3 regions of the Pectobacterium parmentieri genome follow, and region 3 is predicted to be linked to each of the others. Evidence: predicted binding sites of a transcription regulator. Region 3 holds the regulator's gene; each other region holds the start of a gene.
What was found. Region 3 encodes PhoB, which activates phosphate uptake and scavenging genes when phosphate is short. Its sites were predicted from a motif close to CTGTCATAAAACTGNCNNAT; they were not measured.
Positions count from the first base shown of each region.

Region 1: the regulator PhoB is predicted to act here: its motif matches at 4,009-4,028, upstream of pitA (inorganic phosphate transporter PitA).
Region 2: the regulator PhoB is predicted to act here: its motif matches at 8,657-8,676, upstream of A8F97_RS13740 (esterase-like activity of phytase family protein).

Region 1 covers NZ_CP015749.1:4,197,812-4,208,320, forward strand. Annotated here, with positions in the region: gene A8F97_RS19025 (Ail/Lom family outer membrane beta-barrel protein) at 343-891, shown strand; gene A8F97_RS19030 (EAL domain-containing protein) at 935-2,539, opposite strand; gene A8F97_RS19035 (BaiN/RdsA family NAD(P)/FAD-dependent oxidoreductase) at 2,632-3,831, opposite strand; gene pitA (inorganic phosphate transporter PitA) at 4,100-5,605, shown strand; gene uspB (universal stress protein UspB) at 5,697-6,032, opposite strand; gene uspA (universal stress protein UspA) at 6,588-7,025, shown strand; gene gdhA (NADP-specific glutamate dehydrogenase) at 7,318-8,661, shown strand; gene A8F97_RS19060 (NAD(P)/FAD-dependent oxidoreductase) at 8,849-10,162, shown strand; gene A8F97_RS19065 (bifunctional metallophosphatase/5'-nucleotidase) at 10,169-10,509, opposite strand, start outside.
Region 2 covers NZ_CP015749.1:3,017,222-3,027,730, reverse strand. Annotated here, with positions in the region: gene A8F97_RS13770 (LysR family transcriptional regulator) at 1-682, shown strand, start outside; gene manD (D-mannonate dehydratase ManD) at 854-2,068, shown strand; gene A8F97_RS13760 (Zn-dependent oxidoreductase) at 2,098-3,120, shown strand; gene A8F97_RS13755 (MFS transporter) at 3,455-4,828, shown strand; gene A8F97_RS13750 (mannitol dehydrogenase family protein) at 4,931-6,397, shown strand; gene A8F97_RS13745 (GntR family transcriptional regulator) at 6,488-7,174, shown strand; gene A8F97_RS13740 (esterase-like activity of phytase family protein) at 7,236-8,597, opposite strand; gene A8F97_RS13735 (multidrug efflux MFS transporter) at 8,741-9,934, opposite strand; gene azuC (stress response protein AzuC) at 10,348-10,404, shown strand.
Region 3 covers NZ_CP015749.1:506,818-517,326, reverse strand. Annotated here, with positions in the region: gene proY (proline-specific permease ProY) at 1-690, opposite strand, end outside; gene brnQ (branched-chain amino acid transport system II carrier protein) at 823-2,142, opposite strand; gene A8F97_RS02160 (cobalamin-independent methionine synthase II family protein) at 2,621-3,727, opposite strand; gene A8F97_RS02155 (PstS family phosphate ABC transporter substrate-binding protein) at 3,970-4,908, opposite strand; gene phoR (phosphate regulon sensor histidine kinase PhoR) at 4,924-6,246, opposite strand; gene phoB (phosphate response regulator transcription factor PhoB) at 6,274-6,963, opposite strand; gene sbcD (exonuclease subunit SbcD) at 7,258-8,484, shown strand; gene A8F97_RS02135 (SbcC/MukB-like Walker B domain-containing protein) at 8,481-10,509, shown strand, end outside.

The DNA of each region.
Region 1 (10,509 bases), 1.3 Mb from region 3:
TTCTGTTTTTCGCGTATTCCAGTACTTCTTAATTTCACCTTGTTTTTTTAAAGCGTTTTTTGCGAATTTTATTTGGCGTCGAATATTGCTTTATCCCCCCTTTTTTAGTTCAGAATATTCCCAAAAATAAAGCAGGGAAGTGTGCGTTAATCCTCCTGAATAATCTCTATCTTTTTGTTTATTAATGATTAAAATGAAATTTATTCTACGTGTTTAAAAATAACACAGACTTTACCTCGCCGTATTTAAATGTAAGTTTATGTGCGGTCAACATTCCGCGAGAGTTATATATTCGCTTTGTTGAAACTGTCTTTTTATTCAAACACGGAAGATGTTTCGATCATGAAAAAAACAACACTGCTGCTTTCCACTCTGATTGCTTGTGCCATGGGAATGTCTGCTGCTCAGGCGACACAAACGGTGTCATTGGGTTACGCTCAGGCGAAAGTTGAGGATTTTAAAGATCTGAAAGGAGTTACGGCCAAATACCATTATCAGGGTGATTCCGCACTGGGTATTATTGGTTCTTTTACCTATTTAAGCGGTAAAAAAGATTATAATCAGCGAGCTATTGGATTCAGCTCACACGAGAGCGACGATGTTAAATATTACTCTCTAATGGCAGGGCCTTCCTATCAACTTAACGATATTGTTAGTGTTTATGGTCTTGCTGGTTTAGGTCATGCTAAGGTGGACAATTCGCGTCACTATACATCCTCTAGTGTGTCAGGAAGCGAAAGTTATAGTGAGAGTAAAACCAAATTTGCTTACGGTGCCGGTATTCAAATTACGCCAGCAGCAAACTGGGCGATTGATATTGGCTACGAAGGCACGAAAATCTATGAAGCTCGTGTAAACGGCTTTAATATTGGCGTCGGCTATCGTTTCTGATTTGTCTGATATAGAAAACCGGTGGACAAACTTCTGCCGGTTATTACTGCTTTTCCCTTTCTTCTTTTTTGTTCATAAAGCTCTCTATCGATTTATTACTATGATAGTGCAGCCATACTAGTAACGATTCATTGTTCATCGGCTTCGCATAAAGAAATCCCTGTATATATTTGACGCCGTGCTGTTGTAAATACATGAGTTGTTGCGTGGTTTCCACGCCTTCTGCTATCGATTGAAGTTTGATGCGATGACTCAAATTAATAATGGCATCAAGAATGGGGGCTTCTTCATCCGGTGATGAAATCGCACTGACGAATCCCTGATCGATTTTCAGGCAGTCCAGTGGGAAATTTTGCAAATAAGAGAGTGAACAATGGCCAGTACCGAAGTCATCGATGGCGATCAGAAAGCCATCTTCACGTAGCTGGTGCAGGCGCTGTATGATTTCAGGACCGTTGCTGATGAGGTTACGTTCTGTCAGCTCCAGCGTAATATTTAATGAATGGGAGGCGACTTTTTCTGCGAAGCGGTGTACGTCTGAAACGAAACTTGGATGATGCAGATGCTCGGCTGCAACGTTGAGGCTCAGATGAAATCCGTTTTTTACCTGCCAACTGGCGATATCGACTGCGACCAGATCAAATAAATGCCGGGTGATGGGAATAATCATACTTTCTGCTTCGGCGGCAGAGATAAATATATCAGGCCTGATCCACTGTCCATTGCTGCGTCGCCAGCGCAGTAAGGTTTCAACGCCGGTGCAAGATTGTGATTCTGCATCATAAATGGGCTGGTAGTATACGGAAAACTCGCCGTTAGCAATGCCTTTACGGAGCTCGTCGCGGAATAATAATTTACGTTTTTGCCAGTACCATACCGTCGCAAGGAAGAGCAGGGAGAGAATCATTGCCAGCGGCAAGAATGTGAAGAATGCCTGCTTCCAGTTTGCTATAGATTGAGAGGTTGGTGCCGTAACTGTGAGGGTTATCGGGAAATCGCTCGATTTTATTTCAAGCGTTGAGGTAGAAAATAAGCCAGAGCGGCGCGTAATTGTCGGGCCAATTTGAATGGGGTGACCGTTGCCCGCCTTCAGGGCGAGTTGATAGCCGCGGGTTTGACTAATCGCAATCATAAGATCAATCAGGTATTGCGCATCAACCATAGTATAAGCGCCGTAACCCGTGAGGGGCATCTGGACGAAGATTATCGCTGGGCGTGCTCTTACGCTGCCTGAGCCTGCAACTGACAGGCTCCAACGTTCAGAATAGGTGTCCGGTAATGGCTGCTGAATGACGCGGCTTATTGGTGTCAATGCGTTGCCAAACGTTGAAGAGCAGTAGACGCGGGTATTATGGATAACACCGATCGCACGAAAGTAAGGAAAAATGGAGCCGAGGCGTTGCAGTTCATTGCTTATGGTGTCACAGGGTTGACCATGAAAGTACTGAAGGCGATCCACCATCTTCCATGCCTGTATAGAAATGTTCTCAGCATGATTCATTGCGATTTGCGCAGTGGCTTCCAAATCGCGTTTTACCATTAACCTAGACTCTACAAACGTGAACAGTAATCCCAGCAGCAGTGGCAGCATGCCTGCAACCAGTAACTGCAACATATTGATTTTACGGTCACTAAGTCTGGGGCTCATTCGCATCTCCTTTCTGGCAGCAGAGGCCTATGTAGAGACGTCCTTTTCTCCATTAGCTAAAGGAGAGCGCTGAATAGAGGTTATTATAGTGCCTATTTGCTGAAAGGTAGCGCTTGCGCACAGGCCCATGCTGAACTCCATGCCCATTGGAAATTATAGCCGCCGAGCCAGCCGGTTACATCGACCACTTCACCGATGAAATACAGCCCTGGCACCGAATTAGCCCCCATGGTTTTGGAAGACAGCGCGCGGGTGTCAACGCCGCCGATGGTCACTTCGGCTGTGCGATAACCTTCTGTACCGTTTGGCTGTACGCGCCACTGTTGCAGGCTTTGTTCAATTTGTTGCTGCTGTGCGCTGTTGAGCTGTTTCAATGTGATGTCCGGCAGTTGCCCTAACGCTTGCAAGCATTCGATCAGCCGTTTAGGCAGCCACTGTGCCAGCGTGTTTTTCAGACTTTGGTTTGGGTGAACGTTGCGTTCATCATCGATAAGCTGGGTGAGATCGCGATCGGGCAGCAGATTAATGGTGACAAATTCACCGGCCTGCCAGTAGCTGGAGATCTGCAAAATAGCGGGGCCAGAGAGCCCGCGGTGCGTGAACAGGATGTTTTCACGGAACGTCACGCCATTTTCTGCGGTGATGATGGTAGGTACGGAAACGCCGGAAAGCGTTTGCAATTGTTCAAGAAGCGGCTTGTGCAGCGTAAAAGGCACCAGCGCAGCGCGCGTTGGGAGCACGTTAATACCGAACTGTGCGGCGAGCTGGTAGCCGAACGGCGTTGCGCCCAAGCCGGGCATCGACAGGCCGCCGCAGGCAACGACCAGCGATGCGCTTTGGAATGATGTACCTGTGCTCAGGTGGATGGTGAACCGATCGTCTGATTTCTCCACCGAGGTGACTTCACTGCGCAGACGGAGAGTGACGTTAGCCTGCTCGCACTCTGTTACCAGCATATCCACGATTTGCTGTGCGGAATCATCGCAGAATAGCTGGCCGAGCGTTTTTTCGTGGTAAGCGATGCGGTGGCTGTTGACTAGGCTAATGAAATCCCATTGGGTATAGCGAGCCAGTGCCGATTTACAAAAGTGAGGATTGTGGGACAGATACGCGGCCGGTTCTGCATACATATTGGTAAAGTTGCAGCGTCCGCCGCCGGACATCAGTATTTTCCGCCCCGCCTTCTTACCGTTATCGAGCAGTAGAACACGCAGCCCGCGCTGTCCTGCCTGTGCGGCACAAAACATGCCTGCTGCACCGGCACCGATGATGACAACGTCAAACTGTTCCACAATGCATTTCTCCGATGAGTGATTGATTGCCGCAGGCAAATGAGCCATTGGGGCGGCAAATTGTAGTGTTGGTTTTTGTTCGATACCAGCGTAACAATTTGCATGTTTTGGTAAAAATATATAATTAATTGATTTATATTGATTAAGTGGTTTTCTTGTCGATACCCGTCACATTTTAAGTCAAAAAAATGTCATATTTTCCTTTTCCCCACCCCTGCTTGTCGCCGATAATGCGCCGCGTTCATGACCACTAAATGGCCTAACGTTTATGCTACATTTATTTGCCGGGCTCGATTACTACACCGGCCTGATGTTGATATTGGCTTTGTTGTTTGTACTGATGTACGAAGCCATTAACGGTTTTCACGATACTGCGAATGCCGTTGCCACTGTTATTTATACCCGAGCCATGCGTGCAGAGTTTGCCGTTGTTATGGCCGGCGTCTTTAATTTCTTCGGTGTACTGCTGGGCGGCCTGAGCGTGGCCTATGCGATTGTTCACCTTCTCCCCACGGATTTATTGCTGAACGTGAGTTCGGCGCATGGTCTGGCGATGGTCTTTTCGATGCTGCTGGCCGCTATTATCTGGAACCTGGGTACCTGGTATTTTGGTATTCCTGCCTCCAGCTCCCACACGCTGATTGGCTCCATTATTGGTATTGGTTTGACCAACGCGCTGCTGACGAATAGCTCCGTCGTGGATGCGTTGAATGTGCCGAAAATGATCAGCATTTTCTTGTCGCTGCTGTTATCGCCGATTGTGGGGATGGTGCTTGCGGGCCTGCTGCTGCTGGTATTGCGTCGGTTCTGGAACAACAGTAAAAAACGCAAACGCGTGCATCTGACGCCCGTCGATCGCGAAAAGCAGGACGGTAAACGTAAGCCGCCGTTTTGGACGCGTACCGCGCTGATTCTATCGGCGATTGGGGTGAGCTTCTCTCACGGTGCAAACGACGGCCAGAAAGGTATCGGCTTGATTATGCTGGTGCTGATTGGTGTTGCGCCGGCCGGGTTTATTGTCAACATGAACGCGTCTGGCTATGACATCAGCCGGACCCGTGATGCTGTTGTGAATTTACAGGAATACTACAAGCAGCACGGCGACGCGTTGACGCATGTCATCGACCTGTCTCCGCCAGTGATCCCTACGCCAGAAAACACGATTCCCGGCAACGGTCAGAAAGAGTTCCACTGTGACAGTTCACGCGTGATGATTGCGATTGAGCGCACACAGGGCTTGCTGAATAACCTGAAAAGTTACGACCAGTTGAACCCTGACGATCGTAGCAGAGTGCGTCGCTTGCTGATGTGCATCTCGGACACGATGGATCGGGTGGTCAAGCTGCCAGAAACGTCGGGCGAAGATAAACGCTACCTGAGCAACCTGCGTAAAGACATGCTGCAGACGGTTGAATATGCGCCTCTTTGGATCATCGTTGCTGTCGCACTGGCGCTGTCCTTGGGCACCATGGTGGGTTGGAAACGCGTTGCTGTCACCATCGGTGAGAAGATTGGCAAGAAAGGCATGACCTACGCACAGGGCGTTTCGGCGCAGGTGACGGCGGCCTTGTCGATTGGCGTTGCCAGCTACACCGGTATGCCGGTTTCCACCACGCACGTATTATCCTCGGCGGTTGCCGGGACGATGATTGCGGACGGTGGGGGCGTACAGGGAAAAACAATAAGAAGCATTCTGCTGGCCTGGGTATTGACGCTGCCTGTCTCAATGCTGATGTCTGGGGCATTGTACTGGTTGGCTCTGAAGCTGATTTGATTTTGGTGACCGGCTAATCATAAAAAAGGCGATTCTGTGGGGAATCGCCTTTTTACTTTTTATCGACGTTCATTGCGTAAGTACCCGCGTATTAATACCACATCATCATGGCAATCAGGCTAGTGACGATGAGGCCACACAAAGCGGTCGTGAGCAGAAATTGCCCTCGTACCCGCTCACAGCGGCGAATAAATTCAGGGTCGTGATGATCAAGATAACGTTGTGCGTAGATGTATCCTACCAGCCGAATTTGCTTGCTTGGCTGCCCGTGCGATGTGAAAAAACCTCCTCCGTCAACGTATTGGTAAAGCAGTGGATCACAGTCACGCAAAATCAGCAGTAACACGCGTAATGAAGAGTAATACCTCGCCATATTGATGATGCAGACGATACATAAAGCCCAGAAAAGCGCAAATGTACTAATCATGCTTCCCTCCCGGTCGTTCTATTCGTCAGAGGTGGTGGCGATACCTTCCCGTTTCCACCTGTGGTCGATGACAAGCGTAGCTATTTATCCGTGAGGCTTATCTACGACGTTTTTCTATGATGTTTTTCTACGACGAATAGTTATGCCACGCGCTTGCGCACGATTTTATTGTCATTTGGGTTAGCCAACAGCATCACGGCTAGCCCCCTTCTCAATCTCCATCCCAGAGCGCAGTGGATAGTCTCACTACCTCCTACTTGTAGTGTAGAAGAAGAATGTTCGTTTGTGCCAGAGAGGCAGGCACAATCGGCATGAAGGATGATTTTTGACGAGAGAATGCGTTTTCTGAAAGGAGAAGCTACGCGATTTAACTGTGAAAAGGAGCGGTTTCTACTACACTTATCAATAGAATTAACAGATTTGAAAACGGGTTGTGATCGACTGAACAGTCCGATGGCGCCGACGAATGTTATTCTGTAATCCGCCGTTAAGTATCAGATTGGCAGGAGAAATAGCTGCTAACCCTTAATTAGTCTTTACGGAAGGAGTCTCATTATGGCTTACAAACACATCCTTATTGCTGTTGACCTTTCTCCAGAAAGCAAAGTGTTAGTGGAAAAAGCGGTATCAATGGCAAGACCGTACAATGCAAAAGTCTCGTTAATCCACGTCGATGTGAATTACTCCGATCTTTACACGGGGCTTATTGACGTCAATTTGGGTGACATGCAACAGCGTATCTCCGAAGAAACCCAGAATGCGTTGACTGAACTGTCCCAAAATGCGGGCTATCCTATCAGTGAAACGCTGAGCGGCAGCGGAGATTTAGGGCAGGTTCTGGTGGATGCGATCAAGAAATATGATGCCGATCTCGTGCTGTGCGGGCACCATCAGGACTTCTGGAGCAAACTGATGTCTTCTGCACGTCAACTGATTAATACCGTCCATGTCGACATGCTCATCGTGCCGTTGCGTGATGAGGAAGACGAATAAAAATTAGCTTTTTTTGCATTTTTTTTCAATGGCGAAAGGCACGGCTTCTTAGCTGTGCCTTTTGTTATATAACAAAAACTTATGTCTAATTTCCTTCCCAAAACATCCGAAAAACCCTTCCTATCTCATTGGATTGTAACGTTTATCTGAAAAGAAAACGCTTGCTTAAATATCCATCGCCAGTGTTATAGTCCAGAGGACACAACATCATTTTCACCGATCCCACAAGCTTCTGCGTGTCTAAAAATTAAAGAAGCAGAAGGGAACTTATTCGTTCAATCAGGAGCTGTTCATGGCACAAATCGTATCTCTGGCAAGTTTTCTTGATACTGTTCAACAACGCGATCCGCATCAGCCTGAATTTCTACAGGCCGTTAATGAAGTGCTTTCCACGCTGTGGCCTTTTCTGGAGCAGAACCCTCACTATGCGGATTACAGCCTGCTGGAACGATTGGTTGAACCGGAACGTGTGATTCAGTTTCGCGTGGCGTGGACGGATGACAAAGGTCAGGTACAGGTAAACCGAGCCTGGCGCGTCCAGTTCAGCTCGGCGATCGGCCCGTACAAAGGCGGCATGCGCTTCCACCCATCCGTTAACCTGTCGATTCTAAAATTCCTTGGATTCGAGCAAACGTTCAAGAATGCGCTGACGACGCTGCCAATGGGCGGCGGCAAAGGGGGATCGGACTTTAACCCGAAAGGGAAAAGTCAGGGTGAAGTCATGCGTTTCTGTCAGGCGCTGATGACTGAGCTGTACCGTCATTTGGGCGCGGATACGGATGTGCCAGCGGGTGACATCGGCGTGGGTGGTCGCGAAGTTGGTTTCATGACCGGCATGATGAAGAAGCTGACCAACAACACCGCCTGCGTCTTTACTGGCAAAGGGCTGTCTTTCGGCGGCAGTCTGATCCGCCCTGAAGCGACGGGCTACGGCTTGGTTTACTTCACGGAAGCGATGCTGAAACGCCACGGTCTGGGCTTCGAAGGTATGCGCGTTGCGGTATCTGGTTCCGGTAATGTGGCGCAGTACGCGATTGAAAAAGCGATGGAGTTGGGGGCTCGCGTGGTCACGGTATCCGATTCCAACGGCACTGTGGTGGATGAGAATGGGTTTACCCCAGAGAAGCTAGCGCTGCTGGAAGAGATTAAGAACAAACGCTATGGCCGCGTGGAGGATTACGCGCGTGAGGCGAAGCTGACCTACCTGGCAGGCAAGACGCCGTGGGACGTTCCGGTAGATATCGCGCTGCCGTGTGCGACGCAGAATGAGCTGGATCTGCCGGCGGCGCAGACGCTGATTGCTAACGGTGTGAAAGCCGTGGCGGAAGGTGCCAATATGCCAACCACCATCCCGGCGACTGATGCGTTCCTTGATGCAGGCGTGCTGTTTGCACCAGGCAAAGCGGCTAACGCAGGCGGTGTGGCGACATCCGGTCTGGAAATGGCACAGAACGCGGCACGTTTGGGCTGGAAAGCAGAGAAGGTGGATGCGCGTTTGCATCACATCATGCTGGATATTCACACTGCGTGTGTACAGTACGGTGGCGAAGATAGCCAGACGAACTATGTGCGCGGTGCCAACGTGGCGGGCTTTGTCAAAGTGGCCGACGCGATGCTGGCGCAGGGCGTTGTGTAACGAATGATTCCCTCTGGGCGCCTGTATTCGCAGGCGCTTTGACTTTTCACTTATTTATCTAAGTTTTAGCGACATTTCTTGCTGGACACCGCTTCCTGCCTTTCTTTATCTTAATCCGCATTGTGTATCGTCGGTATTGTGTTCCTGCCTTCCGGTACAACCTGTTCTCTTCAAGGCTTACAGCATCGTGAAAATCAAATATCTTCCTTTCGATCAGAATCGTAATGGCTGGTCGGCAGATCTCGCTGATAAACCGAGTTACCCGCAGCAGCGGGGGCAAACAACGGCGGATTGGCTGGTGATCGGTGCGGGCTATGCGGGCATCGCTTTTGCCCAGCGTTTGGCTGAACAGCGCCCGGATAAACACATTATCCTGCTGGACGCTGGCGAGATTGGCGACAATGCCTCCGGGCGTAACTCCGGTTTTGTCATCGATTTGCCGCATAACATCGGCAGTTCGACGGCGGAGTTAGAAAAGGCTGCTGCTTATCGCCGCCTGTTGCAGTCCGGCGTGGCACACCTGAAAGAGAAGGTGGATCGCCATGCTATCGCGTGTGACTGGAGCGTGGCGGGGAAATATCACTGTGCTGTTAGTTCGACATTCAATGGGCTGATCGACACCTATGTCCGTGAATTGAACGACCTTGGCGAACCCTATCAGGTGGTGGAAAAAGACGAACTTGCTCATCGCCTTGGAACCTCTTTCTATCAACGCGCTGTGTATACCCCCAACTGTATTCTACTAAACCCGGCGGCGCTGGTGATCGGGCTGGTGGCGAATCTGCCTAAGAACGTGACGGTTTACGCCCATTCTCCTGCGCTGAATATCGAAACCGGATCGCGCATTCGCGTGGAAACGCCCTATGGTGAGATTCAGGCAGATAAGCTGATGATGGCGATTAACGGCGCGGCACGCGGCCTGCCGTTGTTCAATGGTCGGGTGTTTGCCGTAGCGACCTTCGCGACGCTGACTGAGCCGCTGAATGCGGAACAGATTGCACGGATGGGCGATATGCCAGATTGGGGGCTGACGCCAGTCAATGCGCTAGCCAGTGCGACGTTGCGCTACACGCGCGACCATCGCTTCCTGATTCGAGAGCATGTGAAGTTTGCTCCTGAGTTAGTTAATAGCGCGGTAGAAACCGGACGCCACGCGCGTCGACATGCTGCTATTTTTGCCCGCATGTTTCCGCAGTTGAGCGACGTTAAAATGGCGCACACATGGTCAGGGCTGATTAGCGTAACGCGCAACGGTGCGCCAATTTGGGGACAGCTAAGCGACAATGTATACGCTTCCGCTGGCTGTAACGGGGCGGGGCTGTCGAAGCAAACCGCCGCCGGACATATTCTGGCGGATCTGGCGTTAGGTGAAGACAACCCGCTGATTAGCGATATGCAATCGCTCGGGCAGGCAAACTACCTGCCGCCACGCCCTTTTCTGGATGTCGGCGTGAACGGCTACCTGACGAGCGAACGCTGGAAAGCCCGCCGCGAGAGATAACGCCTGTCAGTTAATGGCCGCGATAATTGTCAGTTGATCGTTCAGCCGCTGCTTGGTCAACGTATTGGTGGTGCTGTCGCGTTGCTGAGTCAGTTCCGCTACGCGTTTCTCCCTCTGGGCGGCATCCGGCAGCAGTAACGACTTCACGTTGATGGATTGCACGTTGCTGTAGCGGCCATCGTCTGAGGTCGGCACGCCGATTTTTCCGCTGTTGAGCAGTGATTCAACAATTTTGCGTTCACGCTCATAGCCCAACAATCCCGCCAGTTTCCAGCGCTGCGGTTCCGTACCCTCGTATTGGCCCTTTTTCACCTCGGTTAAATAACGGATGGTCAGGTTACGAATCG
Region 2 (10,509 bases), 2.5 Mb from region 3:
TAAAGAACACTATGAGTTGGAGCAGTTTGTCAGTAGCTATGAGGAAAGCTCGGATGGTGCGTTACTGGTTGGTGTGATCCCGATTTTTAATCGTCTGGCGCACTACAATGTGTTTAACCTATTTCAGAAAGCCTACCCCAATATAGATATCTCTTTCATCGATGGCGTAAGCACCGATTTACTGGAAAGGGTACGCAATGGTGATATCCACCTGTCTTTTTCGACGCCTTTTGATGAGTACCTAAGCGATCCTTTATTTCACCACACCATTTGCCAGATTGATGACATGGTGGCGGTTATGGCGACGTCGCATCCTCTGGCATCGAAGAGCACGCTAAGCCTGCCGCAACTGGTAAAAGAAAAGCTGATCGTGCCGCAGAAAGGAACGGGGGAGCATGCCGCCGTTTCTGAGTCTTTCACCAGACAGGGCATCAACCCCAGTTATTTCCGCGAATGCAGCAACATGGACATCATTATGGATCTGGTGATGAACCTGTCCGGCGTGGTCTTCCTCTGTTCGTCTGTCGCCAAAAGCCTGACGGCTTACGACGTCGCCGTGATCCCGCTAGAAGAGCAGTTGAAAAGAACCTTCGCTATTAGTTACCTGAAGCGCAGCGTGAATATTCCCATGGTGCGTCTGTTTCTGAATTTTCTGCAAGATTACCGCGAGCCCGATCGGTAGCGCATTTTACTCCCCCCTGACTCATTCAAGTTCCTCTTCCCCACCATTCACGGGTTTTAGATAAATATTGCAAATGTGAATAAATGTGAGGCAATTCAAATTATCGCTATTAATATACTTGTATGGTAGTCAGCATTAACGAATGGCTATATGCACAGAAGGATAAGTAACGTGAAGATTGTCAGCGCTGAAGTGTTTGTCACCTGCCCGGGGCGGAACTTCGTCACCCTGAAGATTACGACAGATAGCGGATTAACCGGTCTTGGTGATGCGACGCTCAACGGGCGTGAACTGCCGGTCGCCTCTTACCTCAAGGATCATGTGTGCCCGCAGCTTATCGGCCGTGACGCACACCAGATTGAAGACATTTGGCAGTATTTCTACAAAGGCGCGTACTGGCGTCGTGGGCCAGTAACCATGTCTGCGATTTCGGCCGTCGATACTGCACTGTGGGACATTAAGGCTAAAGCTGCGAATATGCCGCTTTACCAACTGCTGGGCGGTGCGTCGCGCACGGGGGTGATGGTGTATTGCCACACGACGGGCCACTCGATTGATGAAGTGCTGGATGATTACGCCAAGCATCGCGATCAGGGCTATAAAGCGATTCGCGTGCAGTGTGGCGTGCCGGGCATGAAAACCACCTACGGCATGGCGAAAGGCAAAGGGCTGGCCTATGAGCCCGCGACGAAAGGCAACTGGCCGGAAGAGCAACTGTGGTCCACGGAAAAATACCTCGATTTCACGCCGAAGCTGTTTGAAGCGGTACGCGATAAGTTTGGTTTCAACGAACATTTGTTGCACGACATGCACCACCGTCTGACGCCGATTGAAGCGGCGCGCTTTGGCAAAAGCGTTGAAGATTATCGTCTATTCTGGATGGAAGACCCGACACCTGCGGAAAATCAGGAGTGCTTCCGTCTAATTCGTCAGCACACCGTCACGCCGATTGCAGTCGGTGAAGTCTTTAACAGCATTTGGGATTGCAAACAACTGATTGAAGAGCAGCTCATTGACTACATCCGTACCACGATTACCCACGCGGGTGGGATTACTGGTATGCGTCGCATCGCCGACTTTGCATCGCTCTATCAGGTGCGCACCGGTTCGCATGGGCCGTCGGATTTGTCGCCTGTCTGCATGGCGGCGGCGCTACATTTTGATCTCTGGGTGCCAAACTTCGGTGTGCAGGAATACATGGGCTATTCGGAGCAAATGCTGGAAGTGTTCCCACATAGCTGGACATTCGATAACGGCTATATGCACCCAGGCGAAAAACCGGGATTAGGCATTGAGTTCGATGAAAAGCTGGCGGCCAAATATCCCTATGACCCTGCGTACCTGCCGGTCGCCCGTCTGGAAGATGGCACGTTGTGGAACTGGTAAGAGTGGAATAGGTAATCAGAGGCCAAAACATGAAAAGCATTGTAATACAGCAGCCGAATACGCTGGTGATTGAAGAACGCCCGATTCCGCAACCAGCGGCAGGCGAAGTTCGGGTGAAGGTAAAGCTGGCGGGCATCTGTGGTTCGGACAGCCACATCTATCGCGGACATAACCCCTTTGCCAAGTACCCGCGTGTGATTGGACATGAATTCTTTGGTGTGATTGAAGCCGTTGGTGACGGCGTGGAGGGATCCCGACTGGGCGAGCGCGTCTCAGTCGATCCGGTGGTGAGCTGCGGCCACTGCTACCCGTGTTCAATCGGCAAGCCGAACGTCTGTACCTCGCTGGTGGTGCTGGGCGTACATCGTGACGGCGGGTTCAGCGAGTACGCTGCCGTACCGGCGAAGAATGCACACGCCATTCCTGATGAAATCCCCGATGAGTTCGCCGTGATGGTGGAGCCTTTCACGATATCCGCCAACGTGACTGCACAGGTGAAACCGACAGAGCAGGATGTCGCCCTGATTTACGGCGCGGGGCCGATGGGGTTGACCTCGGTTCAGGCACTGAAAGGCGTGTTCAACGTGAAGGAAGTGATCGTCGTGGATCGCATTCCTGAACGTCTGGAGATGGCATTGCGCAGCGGGGCAGACAGAGTCATCAACAACGCATCGCTGTCATTAAAAGAGGAACTGGAAGCGCTGAATATCAAGCCTACGCTGATTATTGACGCCGCCTGCCATCCGTCTATTTTGCAGGAGGCGATTACGATTGCCTCTCCGGCGGCGCGTATCGCCATCATGGGCTTTTCCAGCGAACCTTGTCAGGTCAGCCAGCAGGGAATCACCAGCAAAGAGCTCTCTATTTTCTCATCACGCTTGAATGCTAATAAATTCCCTATCGTGATTGAGTGGCTGAAAGAGAAACGTATCAACCCGGCAAAATTGATTACCCACCGGTTTGATTATCAGCAGGTCACTCAGGCGATTGAGGTCTTTGAAAAAGATCAAAAACGCTGCTGCAAAGTATTACTGACCTTTAATGAAATATAACGGGCTATTGGCAATAGGGTCTATATAAAAGGGAAACACACTATCGATTACAGAAAATTATAATTATTCCTTTTAATTAATTATTTCTCTCTTAATCACTCCAGGCCATAAAAACGGGCTGGAGTGGATTGCGACACCATGATGAACGGTAATTTCATTTACTGTTATTTATCCCCTAAATAATTCGAGTTGCATGACAGAATGTTAGCATTTTGAACAACGCTGGCGTTGGCCCGCTAGGGCGAGGCTTAGAGATAAGCCGAGTATTACCAATGCACATGTAGCTTGAAGTATGACGGATATACCATAATTAAAAAACGTCGAGAGTATATATATGAATAAGCATAAGATAGCATCTGGACAAGGTAAACCTGCAAGAAGTACCTCTGACTTAATTAAAGCGGCGGTGTCCGGTTGGCTGGGCACCGCATTGGAATTCATGGATTTCCAACTGTATTCGCTCGGAGCGGCATTAGTCTTCCATGAAATATTCTTCCCTGAGCAATCGGCGGCAATGGCGTTGATTCTGGCAATGGGCACCTATGGTGCAGGCTATATTGCGCGTATTGTCGGTGCCTTTATTTTTGGCCGTATGGGTGATTCCATCGGTAGAAAGAAAGTGCTCTTTATTACCATCACCATGATGGGGATCTGTACTACCTTAATCGGCGTCCTACCGACCTATGCACAGATTGGTATTTTCGCGCCGATCTTGCTGGTGACCTTGCGTATTGTGCAGGGACTGGGGGCGGGCGCAGAAATTTCCGGTGCAGGCACCATGCTGGCTGAATACGCGCCAAAAGGGAAACGCGGGATTATTTCCTCACTGGTTGCGATGGGAACTAACTGCGGCACGCTTAGCGCCACGGCTATCTGGGCCGTTATGTTTTTCACCCTTGAAAGAGAAGAGTTACTGGCGTGGGGCTGGCGTGTCCCGTTCCTGGCCAGCGTAGTCGTGATGATATTTGCGATCTGGCTGCGTATGAACCTGAAAGAAAGCCCGGTCTTTGAGAAAGTCAGTAATGATGTTTCCGGGACTGAAGAACCGTCCTCTGCTCTGGTCGTTGAACAAAGCGAGCAAAAATCCGTATTGTCGATGTTCAAAGGCAAAGCGTTTTGGCTGGCCGTCGGGTTGCGTTTCGGTCAGGCAGGGAATTCAGGATTAATCCAGACCTTCCTTGCTGGATATTTGGTTCAAACGCTGTTGTTCGAGAAGTATATTCCGACAGATGCGCTGATGATCAGTTCTATTATCGGTTTCATCACTATTCCATTCTTAGGATGGCTCTCAGATAAGATCGGTCGTCGCGTGCCTTATATTATTCTGAATATTTCGGCGATATTGTTAGCCTACCCAATGCTCTCTCTTATCGTTGATAAAGAGAATAGCGTGAATGTCATTATCGTCAGCATTATCATTATTCATAACTTCGCGGTGCTGGGACTCTTTGCGCTGGAAAATATCACCCTGGCGGAAATGTTCGGCGGACGTAGCCGGTTTACGCAAATGGCGATTGCTAAAGAAACCGGTGGTTTGGTTGCCGTTGGTTTTGGTCCGGTATTAGCCGGTATTTTCTGCAACATGACTGGTTCCTGGTGGCCGATTGTCGTGATGTTGATTGTCTATTCACTGATTGGTCTATTCGCGGCTATCAGCATGCCGGAAGTCAAAGATCGCGATTTAGATGAATTAGACGACGCTGCATAACGTTCAGCTTGCCATTATTCGAGTTGCAGATAAGTCGATCTTTCTGCAACTCGAATTATTTAGAGTGTTGCCATATTTTTGAATCAACTATCAGGGATAACGATGAGTATTAATAAGTTTTCTACTCTTAAACCGCAGGTTGTGGTGCCACGTTACGACCGACGCCTGCTAAAAACACGTATTGCGCATATTGGCTTTGGCGCATTTCACCGGGCGCATCAGGCGGTCTGCGCCGATAAGCTGGCGGCTGAGCAGGGTAGCGACTGGGGCTATTGTGAAATTAACCTGATTGGCGGCGAGCAGCAAATTGAAGCCATTCGCCAGCAGGATTTGCTGTGGTCGGTTTCCGAAATGGCGGACAGCGGCTGGAATAGCCGGGTCATCGGCGTGGCAACCCACGCGCTGCATGCTGAAGTCGAAGGCATAGAGGCGGTGCTGGAAGCGTTAAGCGCGCCGGATATCGCCATCGTGTCGATTACTGTCACGGAGAAAGGCTATTGCCACCATCCCGCTACCGGGCAGTTAAATAGTGAACATCCGCTGATTTGCCACGATCTGGGGTTACCCGCAGAACCACGCTCCCTGCCCGGTGTGATTCTGGCTGCCATCAAACGCAGACGGGAACGCCAGCTACCGGCATTCAGCGTGATGTCCTGCGACAATATGCCGGAAAACGGGCACGTCACGCGCAACGTGATCGTGCAACTGGCCGAGTTGCAGGATAGCGAACTGGCGCGCTGGATTGAGCAGCACGTCACCTTTCCCTCCACCATGGTGGACCGCATTGTCCCCGCCATTACCGAAGAAACGCTGGAAACGATCCAAGGACAACTGGGCGTTGCCGATCCGGCTGGGGTCGCCTGTGAGCCGTTCTTCCAGTGGGTGATTGAGGATAACTTTGTTAACGGTCGCCCCGCATGGGAAAACGCAGGTGCGGAGTTGGTACAGGACGTGCTGCCGTTTGAGGAAATGAAGTTGCGCATGCTCAACGGCAGCCACTCGTTTCTCGCGTATCTCGGCTATCTCGCTGGCTATCAACACATCAGCGAGTGCATGCAGGACAGCGCGCTGGTCGCGGCGGCACATCATCTGATGCTGCATGAACAGGCTCCGACGCTGCGTACACAGGAGGTCGATCTCGCCGCCTATGCGGATGCGCTGCTGGATCGCTATCGCAACCGGGCGCTAAAACACCGTACCTGGCAGATTGCGATGGACGGTTCGCAAAAGCTGCCGCAGCGGATGCTGGATTCGATCCGCTGGCATTTGGCACAGGGTAGCCGTTTTGATGCGCTAGCGCTCGGTGTTGCGGGGTGGATGCGCTATGTCGGCGGTGTCGATGAGCAGGGTAAACCGATTGAAATCAGCGATCCGCTGAAAGAGGTGATCGCTGAAACGGTGCAAAACAGTATGGACGGAGAAAGCCGAGTCGCGGCGTTACTGACGTTGACGGCGATTTTTGGTGAAGATTTACCGAAGAATCCTGCCTTTGTAGACGCTGTGACGCAGCACTATTTATCGCTGTTAGCTAAAGGCGTGAAGGAGACGTTGCAAGCGACTGACTGGTAGAGTGAAAAGCGCAGCGGGTTCGGTAACAATGACACTCGCTGCGCTAAGCGTGTATCATAAGCGGTAAATTTCTTGGCTAAACACAGTGGCATGGATACGTCTTTTCAAATCAACAACAACGAACCAGTAAACCAGCAAATATATCGCGTACTGCGTAAAGACATTGTGGAATGCAATATTCCGCCGGGTAAGTTACTGTCTGAAAAAGAAATATCTGTGCGCTTCGATGTTTCCCGCCAGCCGGTCAGAGAGGCCTTTATCAAGCTGGCCGAAGCTGGATTGGTGCAGATCATGCCGCAGCGCGGCACGTTTGTGATGAAGATCTCCGAGCAGCGCGTAGCGGATGCTCGCTTTATCCGCCAGGCGCTGGAATGTGCCATTGTGCGTCGGGCAGCCGAAATGGTGACGGATGAACAACTACTAACGCTAGAGCACAACTTACGCCGTCAGGAACTGGCCGCGCAAAATGAGCAGGTGCGCGAGTTCCTTAGCCTCGATGACAGCTTCCATCAGCTTCTGACGCAGATTGCCAACTGTCCGCTGGCGTGGGAAACGATCGAATCGATCAAAGCGACAATGGACCGCGTGCGTTTTCTCAGCCTGAGTCAGGTATCTCCCCCGTCAAGCCTGATCCAACAGCACTACCTGATTTTTAGCGCCCTGAAAGCGCGCGATCCCGATGCGGCGGAAAAAGCGATCCGTGAGCATTTACAGGAAATGATCTATTCGATCACGCCGATTGCGAAGCAGAATAGTGACTGGTTTGAGCACGTCTGAGTTGTGCTGAGTCATGGCCTCCACCTTGGGTGCGATCCTCCGGTGGAAGCCATGCTAGCAGTTATTTCAGCGGCTGTGCCAATGTAATCAACCACAGTTCGTTGTCGGCTTCTGGCTTCTGCAATGGTTTGATTTCTAACGTCGTCTCGACCGCCTTGCCATCTCGCGTGAGTTTGCCGTCGGCTGTCGCCTGATAGTCATCCGCCTTATCTTTTGCCTTCGCGGGAGAGTGCAGCACGGATTGCAGGCCAAAATCGTTATCATTGATGACGGCCAGCGTTTGTTTATCGACTAGCGCAAGACCTTCCACTTTCTCTTGCTGCCAGCCAAGCTTACGCAGGTTAACCAACTCCTGCTTGTGCGCCAGCGTAATGCCACGTTTTTCCAACTGAGCGGGATCGTCAAATTCTGGCGATTTACCCTCGGCATCGAACGGCGTCAGGTCGCTCGCCTTACTGAGATCGACCAGATAGATGCGGTTCTGCATCTGTTTATCTTTATCCATGCCTTGCTCAACCAGCAGAATGCGCCGATTATCCAGTGCGACGATGTCGCCTATCTTGGCATCTTTCGCTTTCTTATAGCTGTCGATGTTGATGGGATAACCCAGCATACGACTGGTTTGCGTTTCCGGGTTAAACATCACCAGACGCGTAAACTGTGCTTTGTTTTTGGTTTTACCGTCGATATCCAACGTACTTTGTACGGCCATGACGATCGTGCCGTCGGGCAGGCGAGTCAGGCCTTCAAAACCGCGATTCGGCTGACGCCATTTGATGATATTTGGTAATCCGCTGGCAACGGAGTGTTCATTACCCGTAGGCGTCGGCCCGAATTTTTGCAGGATTTTCCCGCCGGCATCAATATGGATCAGGAAAGGGCCGTATTCGTCACACAGCCAGAAACCGCCTTTGCCATCCGGCGTGATCCCTTCGGTGTCCAGTCCACGTTGGCTGGTGCTGAGCGGTTGTAGCGCGTCGTTCAGCGCTACTTCGTTGGTCGTGCCGATAAAATCCGTAGGCAGGGGCAGGCCAGTGATATTGCCCTCGGCATCGTGCAGCGATCGAGGATTAATGGCTTCGGCTGCTTTCGCGCTAACTCGAATATCCATAATTAGCGGTGCAAAGTCAGGGCTAGCGAAGATCTTGGCCTCTTTTCCGTCAGATAGCGGTGCATCGGCATTTGGGCCGCGATCGGTGACGGTGGTGAACATCAGGTCATCACCCTGTTTGCCCGTGAAATAGAGGCCAGAGCCAATACCAACCGGCAGACCATTGGGGAAGTTTTTGGCGAATTTTCCCTGATACGGAACATGATCGCCAGCCGGGAAGGTAACGATATAGCGCGTTACGCTTTCTCCTTCAGCTTGAGCGCTGAATGGCAGAAATCCGGCAACCAGCAATGCTAACAACGTGTGTTTCATGGGATGCTCTTTTGATATGAGCCGATTTGACAGAAGTATCGTCGGAGCATAAATAATAGATATGTCAGTTCTGTGATCGCATCCCTGATTTTGAAAGGAAAGATGCGATTTTCATGACATATCGTTGCTTCGGGAGGCGGTAGTTATCCTTTTCCGCGCGGTTTCCTGAAGACGAAAAAGAGTTGCAGCGTGTTGCATAGCACCAGAAAAGCGGTGACGACGAATACCCAACGGAATCCCATCAGGGCGGATACGCCTGAGCCCATCAGCGGCCCCAGCACGTTGCCCAAATACATAAATGACTGGTTATAGCCAAAGATACGGCCTGTTACCTGCTGGCTGCTGTATTTGACTAATAGCGCCTGCACGGTTGGCATCAGTGCGCCATCGGCAAAGCCCAGCATGAAGCGCAGAATGCCAAGCTGTGTCGGACTCTGTACCATTGCCATAACCAAGAATAGCAGCACGCTGATCGCCAATGCGGCGATCAGGACGCGATGTGCGCCGATTCGGTCACCTAAGCGGCCAAGACGCGGTGCCGATAGCAGCGCGGATACGCCGGGAATGGCGGCAATTACGCCGCTGATAAAGGCAATATTGTCCGTACCGGGAGCCAGATCGCGGATGAACAAGGTGAGAATGGGGCTGATGGAGCCGTTTGCCATCTGGATCATCATCGTTGTAATGAACAGGCAGATGATGAGCGTTGGATAAGGCAGCGAAGCAAAAACGGCTTTCCCGCTGAGTCGATTCTCTTTTGTGACCTTCACCACGCTCTCTTTAATCGCGAAAAGCGTAATCAGGAAGCTGGTAAACAGCAGGCCGCCGGTGATGAAAAAGACGATGCGTAGCCCAATATAATCGGCCATAAAGCCGCCGAATAAGGGACCGAGGATGACACCAGCGATCTGCCCGGTTGATAGCATACCCAGCGCCCAACCGCTTTTTTCACGCGGAACCTGCGAGGCGATCAGCGCCATCGCGTTAGGAATGTAGCCGGAGGTCAGCCCCATTAACGAACGCAGGATGAACAACTGCCACACGTTAGTCGCCAACCCTTGCAGCGACATCACGATCGCCATACCGAGTGCGGCGCGCAGCAGCATGAGCTTGCGACCTTTACGGTCGGCGAGGCTTCCCCACAGTGGTGCTACGGCGGCAGAAATGAGAAAAGACGAGCTGAAGATCAAACCAGACCACAGGCTCAGCGATTCGTGTGAATTAACACCGAGCTGCTCAATGTACAGCGGCAAGAAGGGCAGTATCTGGCTCATGGCCAACCCGGTGAAAAAGCATCCCAGCCAGGCAGAGAAGAGGTTAAGTTTCCAGGTTTCCATGTGGACGGAAAGGGCCTTCATCAGCGAATAACCAATAGCGAAATCGTGGTGACCGTGCGTGAAAAATGGGCTAACGGACAGTAAATAGCGCTCAATTAATAACGAGATGTGACTAAAATTTCGTCTTTCATCATGAGCATAGCATAGCCCGTAGCGTATTGGTCACTGAGAGTAATGATTCGCAACAAAAGAAAATCAGCATGGTAGGGAGTTGAGACGGGTAAATTTAATTTTGTGATTCATGTCACAAAAAATGTGCTTTTGCTAAGCAGGCGTTGTAGAATTCTTCGACATAAGGCAAAGCATCGCCATTAAGAGAACCGTTATTCCATCGCGTGATTAAAGCTATTGCTTAGTTAAGCAATAAGTTAAGTAAAAATAAGGTGAAAAAAGTGCGTAACTTCTTTAAAAAAATGCTGGCGGCTTACCTGAATACTTATAAAAACGTGCCGCCTGGCGCACTGTTCTAAGAATCTGTGCTATGCATCGCATGAAACAGGCCGCCATATTGGCGGCCTGTTTATTTATGGGCCGACTTATTTTGAGAACCAACGTAGTGTGGTTCTGAACTAGCC
Region 3 (10,509 bases):
ATGCGGGTCTTTGGCCTCACCGGCAGTGATTCCAATGATCTCCACCCCACCATAGGCAAACATCACCAGTTGTAACGATAGGATCATCCCCATCACACCGTTACTGAAGAACCCGCCATTGCTCCATAGATTGTGGATACCGGTGGGTTCGCCACCGTTGCCAATGCCCCAGATAATGATGCCGATCCCGGCAACGATCATGATGATAATAGTGGCAACTTTGAAGAAAGAGAGCCAAAACTCCAGTTCGCCAAAGGCCTTCACATTCATCAGGTTGATGGCACCGATGATGAGCACCACGCTCAAGACCCACACCCAGTGTGGCACCGCAGGGAACCAGACGCCCATGTAGATGCCAAACGCGGTCACATCGGCAATGGCGACAATCAGCATCTCAAAGCAGTAGGTCCAGCCAGTGATATATCCCGCTAACGGCCCGAGATAATCTTGCGCATAGCGAGAAAACGAGCTGGACTGCGGGTTATGCACCGACATTTCACCCAGTGCGCGCATGATGATATACGCCACAATCCCACCAATCAGGTAAGCCAGCAACACGCTGGGACCCGCCATTTGGATCGCACTAGCAGAACCATAAAACAGACCGGTTCCGATCGCCGAGCCAAGGGCGATAAAGCGGATATGCCGCGTGCTTAACCCACGCTTGAGCTTGGAAGATGGTTGTTCCATTGATAAGCAACCCTGTCTTATAAGAGAAAAACATTACAAAAAGAAAAACCACAGGCAAATACCTGTGGTGCAGAAACCTAACGCAGTGCTGGAGCAGTAAGATATCCCCAGCGCTATCAGGTATGAACGATATTATTGATGTACCGTAACTTCCTGACGACCACACAGTCTGTCGTAAATCACTGCAATCAGTAAAACCAGCAGCGACGGTGGCAACCAGGCCAATCCTTGCTCACTCAGTGGCAAATTGAGGCTCCACTCTGGCAACAGCGACTTGAAAGCCGATGATTTTATACCATCAATCATGCCAAATAACAGGCTGACTAACATGACGGGTGCCACAATACGTGAAGCGCTATTCCACCAACGGAGCGTAAAGCTCAGTAAAACCAGAATGATACAAGGCGGATAAATCGCTGTCAGCACTGGAATAGAAAGTTGAATCAGGTGGCTCAAGCCAAGATTGGACACCACCATCGAGAACGTTCCCAGCACAAATACCAACGTGCGATAGGACAACGGCAGATATTGCGCAAAGAATTCAGCACATGCACAGGTTAAACCCACCGCCGTCACCAGACACGCGATAAAGATTAACAACGCCAGGAAGCTGCTTCCCATGTTACCGAACGTGTGTTGCACATAAGCATGGAGAATCTCTGCCCCATTCAGTGCCTGCGGCACCAGTTCACCACTGACAGAACCAAGCTGGAACAGGCTCAAATAGACCAACGTCAGGCCGATGCCCGCGATTAACCCAGCCCATACGGTGTAACGCGTCAGCAGCACTGAGCTTGTCACCCCACGTGAGCGTGCCGCATTGACAATTACGATACCAAAGACCATCGCGCCCAGCGTATCCATCGTCAGATAGCCGTTAACAAAGCCATTGGAGAACGGCAGATGCTCATACGCTTCTGTCGCAGGGATCGGTGTCCCCGCAGGCCACAGCACTGCGGCAATACCCAATACTGCCAGAGCAATGATCTTCAACGGCGCCAGCACATGGCCGACCGTATCCAGCAGTTTGCCCGGATACAGAGAAATCGCGATGACGATAGCAAAATAAATCAGGCTATAAATCAGCAGAGGGGACGCGCCATTACCAACCAAAGGCGCCAAACCGACTTCAAACGAAACGGTTGCCGTACGCGGCGTCGCGAACAGTGGCCCAACAGCCAGGTAGCACACGGTAGCCAAGACCACACCGGCCTTTTTACCAATCGGCGAGCTTAACGCATCGACGCCGCCACCAACCCGAGCAAGCGCGATGACGGTCAGCACAGGTAGGCCAACCGCCGTCAGCAGGAAGCCGATTGCCGCAGTCCAAACGTGCTCTCCTGCCTGCAATCCCACCATAGGCGGGAAAATGATATTTCCTGCCCCCACGAATAAAGCAAAGGTCATAAAACCTAATGCCACAATATCTTTGGAAGTTAAACGATGGCTCATAGTTATGTCGTGTTGCCTGTATCAAATCGATAAAAAAAATCGTGTCGTTTATCGCCGTCAGAAGCCGTTCGCAAACGGATGGCCCGAAGCATGATGCCAACACTCCGGCGATGTGAAGTATGACGAGTATAGAGGAGTTATTTTTTGCACAGCCATATTGGGTGCTAAGTAAACCGTTTATAGCGTAAAAAGACAAGTGGAGATCTAAAAACCAGAGTATCTAGCCTACTTACACTAAAAAATAAGAATATAAATTGGTTTATCATGATTTGCATAACACATGATTTGCGCATTTATCGATATTTCATTGCAATAAAACTGATAAAAACCGACATAAAATGCGTTGTTTGATCATAAAAAAAACATATTGCACAACAACATCGCGGACGAAGAGCGGGATAACAGCCACAAAAAAGGCCGGATCGTATGATCCAGCCTCTGTATATTCCATTATAAAAATAAGGTTACTTCATCGGTGTCACCACACGCGATTAGCAATATCCACGACAAGCTTCAACTTATTCCATTGTTGCTCTTCCGTCAGGCTATTGCCCTCTTCCGTTGACGCAAAACCACACTGCGGGCTCAGGCAAATCTGGCTGAGATCGACATACTTTGCCGCCTCCGCGATACGAGCCTGCACCACTTCAGCCTCTTCCAACTCACCGTTCTTCGTGGTGATCAGACCCAACACAACCTGCTGATGGCCCGGCTTCACAAAACGCAGCGGCTCAAAGCCACCCGCACGCTCGGTATCGTATTCCAGGAAGAATGCATCGACATTCACTTCACCAAACAGAATTTCTGCAACAGGCTCATACCCGCCTTCAGAAATCCAGGTCGAGCGGAAATTACCACGACAAACGTGTAAACCGATAACCAGATCGGCTGGTTTATCAGCCAAGGCTTTGTTCAGGACATCAGCATAGGTTCGAGCCAGTTGGTCTGGATCTTCGCCACGCTCACGGATCTGACGTTTTTGATCGTCAGAGCACAGGTAGGCCCACACAGTGTCATCCAATTGCAGGAAGCGGCAGCCTGCGTCATAAAATGCGTGGATCGCATCGCGCCAGGTTTGCGCCAAATCGTCGAAGTAGTCGGCCAGATCGGGGTAAACCTTCGCATCAATCGCTTTTCGTCCACCGCGAAAATGCATCACGCTAGGGCTAGGAATCGTCATTTTAGCGACGGCATCGCCAGAAATGCTGTTCAGGTAGCGAAAATGGTCGAGCATCGGGTGCTGAGGGTTAAAACTCACTTTATCCACGACACGAATCGCATGGGATTTGGTCTGAATGCCGTTGAATTGAATACCGTGGTCGGCTTCATAGCGCTCTACGCCGTGCAAATCAGCAAAGAAGTCAAAGTGCCACCAAGAACGACGTAACTCACCATCCGTCACTATCTGCAAGCCAGCTTCACGCTGCTTTTCTACCACCCGCAGAATCTCACGATCTTCAACGTTACGCAGCGCCGCATCATCAATCTCACCCGCCTGATGCTGAAGGCGTGCTTGCTTAATCGCTGCTGGACGTAAAAAACTGCCGACGATATCGGCACGGAAAGGGGATAAAGTGTTCGCCATCTGTCGCTCCTGACATGTTGCCAGCACTCGCCTTCAGGAAAGAAGCGTACTGGCAGATAGTTTCAATGTGAAATATTTGCCCAGAGGGATAGTTACATTTAATCTTATTTAGCCATCTGGACGTCCAAATTTAACAATATCGTGTCACGTGGCGAATCGCAGGGCAATAGAAGAATTTTCACGGCACGTGAAAAAAATTCATGTTCCGTGAAAATAGCGCAAATCCATGATAAGAAGAAAAGTTATTCAGGCAGACCAATCTGCTGGCGCGCCTGACGACGCGTTGCTTCCGGCAGCGGCAGATAGCCATCTTGATTCACCAGCGATTGTCCCGTTTCGGACAGCACGCGTGCCAAAAATGCCGCCGTCAGCGCTTCCAGCGGTTGTCCGGGCGCTTTGTTGACATAGATGTAGAGATAACGAGTGTAGGGATATAAACCGCTGCGGATATTTTCAGTCGAGGGGGAAATGTAGTCGGTGCCTTGTGCGGCTAACGGCAACATCTTCACACCGCTGGTACGAAAGCCCACGCTGGCATAACCAATCGCATCCGTTGATGCTGCAACCGCCTGCACAACGGATGCCGAACCGGGTAATTCATTAACTTGAGGAAGGAAGTCACCGCGGCATAGTGCTTTTTGTTTAAAGAACCCATAGGTTCCCGAAGCAGAGTTCCGCCCATAGCGCAGTAACGTCCGTTTCTCCCAACTACCGCGTAAGCCGAGGTCACCCCACTGTTTTATCGGCTGGTGGTTACCACAGCGTTGCGTAATCGAAAAAATGGCGTCCAACTGTGACACGTTCAGCCCAGACAGAGGGTTATCCTGATTTACCAACACGACGAGCGCATCCATCGCCACCGGCACCGCCAGCGGTGGGTAACCGTAGTGCTGAACAAACGCCTCAATTTCGCTGGCCTTCATTGCCCTGCTCATCGGCCCAAGTTGCGCGGCACCCGACGCCAGAGACGTCGGCGCAGACGATGAACCGGCAGCCTGAATCTGTAAATTCACGTTCGGATAATGCTGGCTGAAATCCGCCGCCCAAAAGGCCATCAGGTTAGCCAGCGTATCCGACCCCGCGCTGGAGAGGTTACCTGCCAGCATCTGACGAGGCTGCGCGGAGCAAAACGCACTAAGCAGCAGTAAAAAAGCGCCCGCAATATGTATGGCGGATATCATAAATAACGTTTTCCGTCAGGCCGAAGGTTTCGCCATATTTTCAGCCAGAGAGGTAGGGACAATCAACCGATTTGGCAACGTAAAGACAAAACGCGATCCCAGACCGTCCTCACTCATGATCTCCAAGCGGGAATCATGATGGCTGAGCGCGTGCTTAACTATCGCCAGCCCCAGCCCGCTGCCTCCCGTCTGTCGCGAACGCGCCTTATCCACGCGATAAAAACGTTCAGTCAGGCGTGGCAAGTGCTCGGCTGCAATCCCCGGCCCGTTATCGCTGACCTGAAATTGCGCCCCCTGTGGGATCTTCTGCCAACAGACCTCGATACGCGTTCCCTCTGGCGTATGGTTGACCGCGTTATACACCAGATTGGATACCGCGCTGCGCAGTTGTTCTTCGTTACCAAACACCCGGAGGTTTTCATTCACACGAAAGACGATCTCATGACGCCCCTGGCTCAAGGTCTGCGCTTCACGCTGCAATACGCGTAGCATCAACGGAATATCGACTTTTTCATTCAAATCGATTGCCGTCGCCGCTTCAATCCGGGACAGGGTAAGCAACTGTTTGACCAACCCGTCCATGCGCCGGGTCTGTTCCTGCATGGTATTCAACGCCTTCCCGCGTAGCGCCGCATCCAGCGTTTCTTCCTGCATCATTTCCAGATAGCCCTGCAACACCGTCAACGGGGTACGCAACTCATGGCTCACATTGGCAAAAAAGTTACGTCTCGCGCCTTCGAGCTGGTGCATTTGCGTAATATCACGCACCACCATCAGCAGTTGCCCTTCGGAATACGGCATCACGCGGAATTCAACATGGTGAGAATTATTCAACTGCAACGTGAGAGGACGGCTAAAGTCTTGCCCTTTCATGTAATTAGTGAATTCAGGATAGCGCAATAAGTTGAGGATATTCTGACCGTTATCCTCCGGCCAACGGAAATTAAGCAGGTGCTGCGCCAGGTGATTACACCAGAAGATCGTTCCCTCTTCTGTGGTGATCACCACCGCATCCGGCAAGGATTCAGCACCGCTGCGAAACCGTTTGATCAGGAGCGCCAGCTCCCGGCGTCGGCGTCGATTACGCAACTGCATCTGATAGAGCCCGTAAAACAGCGGCTCCCAGCTCCAGCGACCGGGCGGTGGCGTCATGCTGCGGTCAACCCACAGCCAATAAGAAAGTTTAAGCTGGTTATAAAAATTCCAGCAGAGTAAGCCTAATACGGCGACCAGCAAAAACCAGGGCAGATAGCCAAAAATCAGCCCCAGCAATAAAGCAGGCAAACAAAAAAAAGCCAGCTCCAATGCCAGCCTTTTCCAGGATAAACGTTCTAGCACGTTAGTGTTTCTCCGGTTACGATCACCTCAGTAACGCGTTGAAAAACGGTAGCCCGTTCCCCGAACGGTTTGCACCATTTTGTCATGTCCGCTGGTTTCCAGCGCTTTACGCAGGCGACGAATATGGACGTCGACAGTACGATCCTCAACATAAACGTTAGTGCCCCACACGTGATTCAGCAACTGTTCCCGGCTATAAACACGTTCAGGATGTGTCATAAAGAAATGCAGCAGTTTAAATTCCGTCGGCCCCATATCCAGCGCGTGCTCTTCAGTTGTCACGCGATGAGAGGAAGGATCGAGACTCAGACCACGCATTTCAATCACTTCTTCCACTGCCATCGGTGAAATTCGGCGCATCACAGCTTTAATTCGCGCCACCAGCTCCTTAGGTGAAAACGGCTTGGTAATGTAATCATCCGCTCCCACTTCAAGCCCGCGCACGCGGTCTTCTTCTTCGCCACGCGCGGTCAACATCATTACCGGAATATCACGCGTCAGCGCCTCGCGCTTCATATGCTTGATGAATTGCAGGCCCGATCCTCCTGGCAGCATCCAGTCCAATAACACCAGCTCTGGGAACGGTTCCGACAATTGCGTTACCGCACTGTCATAATCTTCGGCTTCCACTGGTTGATACCCATTTTGTTCCAGTACAAAGCAAACCATTTCACGAATTGGTGCTTCATCTTCCACGACTAATATGCGTTTTGCCATTGTTAATCCTGTCGTTAATCATCGTCGCTGTTAGCAGGCGAAAAGCATTATGCGTCAGTTTTATGACAGATTTATGAAAAACAAACCGCCCTCATCGCACGATGTTACAGTGCGTACATCCGATTTTTCGAACCGCTTTCCAAACTCGCGATCCCAGCGCGACAGCCATCATCCCTGCTATATATAATCATGGCATTACGATGACAAAACACCATAGCAACGATGCACCGTGCCACATAATGGATAATGATAACGTCATCCAACGCCACGCGGCATGAAGATCGAGAGAACACGATGCGCATTATCCACACCGCCGATTGGCATTTAGGGCAATATTTTTATACCAAAAGTCGCGCCGCTGAACATCAGGCGTTTCTTCACTGGTTGATCATTCAGGTAGAGCAACATCACGTCGATGCCATTATCGTAGCTGGCGATATCTTCGATAACGGCTCGCCCCCCAGCTATGCGCGTGAAATGTATTATAGCTTTGTAGTAGAACTACAGCACACAGGCTGCCAGCTCATCATTCTTGGCGGCAACCACGACTCTGTCGCCACGCTGAACGAGTCGCGAGATTTGCTGGCCTGTCTGAACACGCGGGTGATTGCCTGCGCCAGCGACGATCCAGCCCAGCAAGTGCTTCTGCTGGAAAACCGCCAGCAGCAGCCCGGCGCCCTGCTCTGCGCCATTCCCTATTTGCGCCCACGTGATGTGCTAACCAGCAAAGCCGGACAATCCGGTGATGAAAAACAGCTAGCACTACAGGAAGCGATTACCGCGCATTATCAGCAGTGTTATCAACTGGCTTGCCAGAAGCGAGACGAGCTTGGTCTGCCGCTACCGATTATTGCAACCGGGCATCTGACGACGATTGGCGTAACCGCCTCGGAATCCGTGCGCGATATCTATATTGGCACCCTCGATGCTTTCCCTGCTCAGGCTTTCCCGCCTGCGGATTATATCGCTTTGGGGCATATTCACCGCCCGCAGCGCGTGACTAAAAGTGATCACATTCGCTATAGCGGCTCCCCAATCCCACTGAGTTTTGATGAACTCGGCAGCGAAAAATCCGTTTGTCTGGTCAGCTTTATACCCGATGCACCGCCGAAGATAGACACGCTGCCTATTCCCGTGACTCAACCGATGCAGTTGATTAAAGGCAGCCTGAGCGATATTGAACAGCAACTGGCCACCTTCCAGAACTATCAGGGCGATAAACCCGTGTGGTTGGATATCGAGCTCAACACGCAGGATTATCTGAGCGACATGCAAAAACGCATTCAGGCGATGACAGAACACCTGCACGTTGAGGTACTCCTGCTACGCCGCACGCGCGAACAGCGTTTGCAGGCTATTACCCGGCAGGACAAGGAAACGCTGAACGAATTGAGCGTACATGACGTTTTTGAACGTCGTCTGGCAACGGAAAAAGACATGGAAAACGGTCGCCAACAGCGCGTTCGCACGCTGTTTAATCAGGTTATTAATGAACTAGAAAATAGCGAACCTGCCAAATGAAAATTCTCAGTCTGCGCTTAAAGAATCTCAACGCGCTGAAAGGCGAATGGAAGATCGACTTCACAAAAGAGCCATTTTCCAGCAACGGCTTGTTTGCCATTACCGGCCCAACCGGCGCAGGAAAAACCACGCTGTTGGATGCCATCTGTCTGGCGCTGTACCATGAAACACCTCGCTTGGGTCTGCTTTCCGCCAGCCAAAATGATCTGATGACCCGCGACACGGCAGAATGTCTCGCCGAGGTAGAATTTGAGGTGAAAGGCGTGGGATACCGCGCCTTCTGGAGCCAACGTCGGGCGAGAAATGTCCCAGACGGCAATTTACAGTCCCCCAAGGCCGAGCTCGCACTCATTGAAGGCGGCAAAATCCTGTGTGAAAAGCTCAATGATAAGAAAGAGATGATCACACAACTCACCGGGTTAGACTTTGGCCGTTTCACACGTTCTATGATGCTGTCGCAGGGGCAGTTTGCCGCCTTCCTCAATGCGAAAGCCGACGACCGGGCGGAACTGCTGGAAGAGCTAACCGGCACGGACATTTACGGCCTGATTTCCGAGCACGTCTATGACAAGCACAAACAGGCAAACATCGCGTTGAGCACGCTACAGGCACGCGCATCAGGTATTCAGTTGCTGACCGATGAGCAGCGCCAGCAGGTGGAAGTCCAGCTTGCCGAACTGACCCAGCAAGAGCAACAGGGCAACATTGAGCGTGAGCAAGCACTGACTACGCTACGCTGGTTTGAGCAACTGACGCGGCAGCAAACACAGCTCACCAACACGCAGTTGCAACACGCAAGTGCCGAATCCGCCATTCAGCAGGCCAAGCCGCAGCTCGACAGGTTAGCCAACGGCGAACCAGCAGAAAAACTGAGGCCGTTACATCAGGAACGAGAACGTTATCGACAGGAATCCCTTGCGCTCACTCAGCAGATTGAACAACTGTCAGGAAAGCAGGCCTCTGAGCACACTGCGCTGACAACGTTACGCCAGCAGGAAGAGAAAGCAGAGCAGGGCGTTATTCAGCACAAACAGGTGCAGCAGCAGCAAGAGTTATTGATCAATGAACAAGTTGTACCGCTTGACCATCGTATTGCCACGCTGCAACAGCAAAAAAACCAACAGCAGGACGAACTGGCAAAAACACAGCTTCGCCTACAAGCTGACGAAAGCAAACAAACGCAGATAGCAGCGCAACAACAGCAGGCCAAACAACTGCTTGAACAGATTCAAGCTTATCGCCAGCAACACGCACATCATCAGCAGTGGGGAGAACAACTTCCCCTGTGGCGTACACAGTTTCTGCAATTGCGCCAGCTTCAGGACGAGCAGCAGAAGCTGAGCCAAAAGCAGACGCAACACACCGAACAAGCGGCAGCGCTCCAACAGGAGGCTGCAACGCTGACGGCGCAGCAGCATGAACAACAAACGGTCGTTGATGCAGCCCGTCAGCAATTCATACAACACGATGAAATGCGGAAAAATCAGGAAGCGCATCAGCCGCTTGCAGCTCTACGCCAGCGGTTTAATCAACTCATCGATCAACAAGCCACACGCCGGCAGCTCGCAACAGCCAGCGACCAGTTCCAGCGCCTTCATACGCGTAAGCAGCAGCACCTCGCCAGGCAAGACGAGATACAAGGGCATATCAGCCAATCAGAAATATTACGAAAACAGCAGCAGTCTGATCATGAGCAGCGCAGCCAGCATTTGGCCGATCTGGAAATGCTGTACCGACAGGAAGAACGTATCGTTAAACTGGAAGCCGAAAGGCAGCGGCTACAGGCCGGAGAAGCGTGCCCTCTGTGCGGCTCAACCGAGCATCCAGCGATTGAACGCTATCAGGCGTTACAACCGTCTGAAACCCAAAAGCGCCTGACGGCACGACAGCAGGACGTGAAACAGTTAACAACGGCGCTGGCGAATACGACCGCACAACTCGCCTCGCTGGGGCAGCAGCGGGAACAGTTGCAACAAGAGATCGCACAACTCGATAGCGAACATCAAATCCTGCTGCAACAGTGGC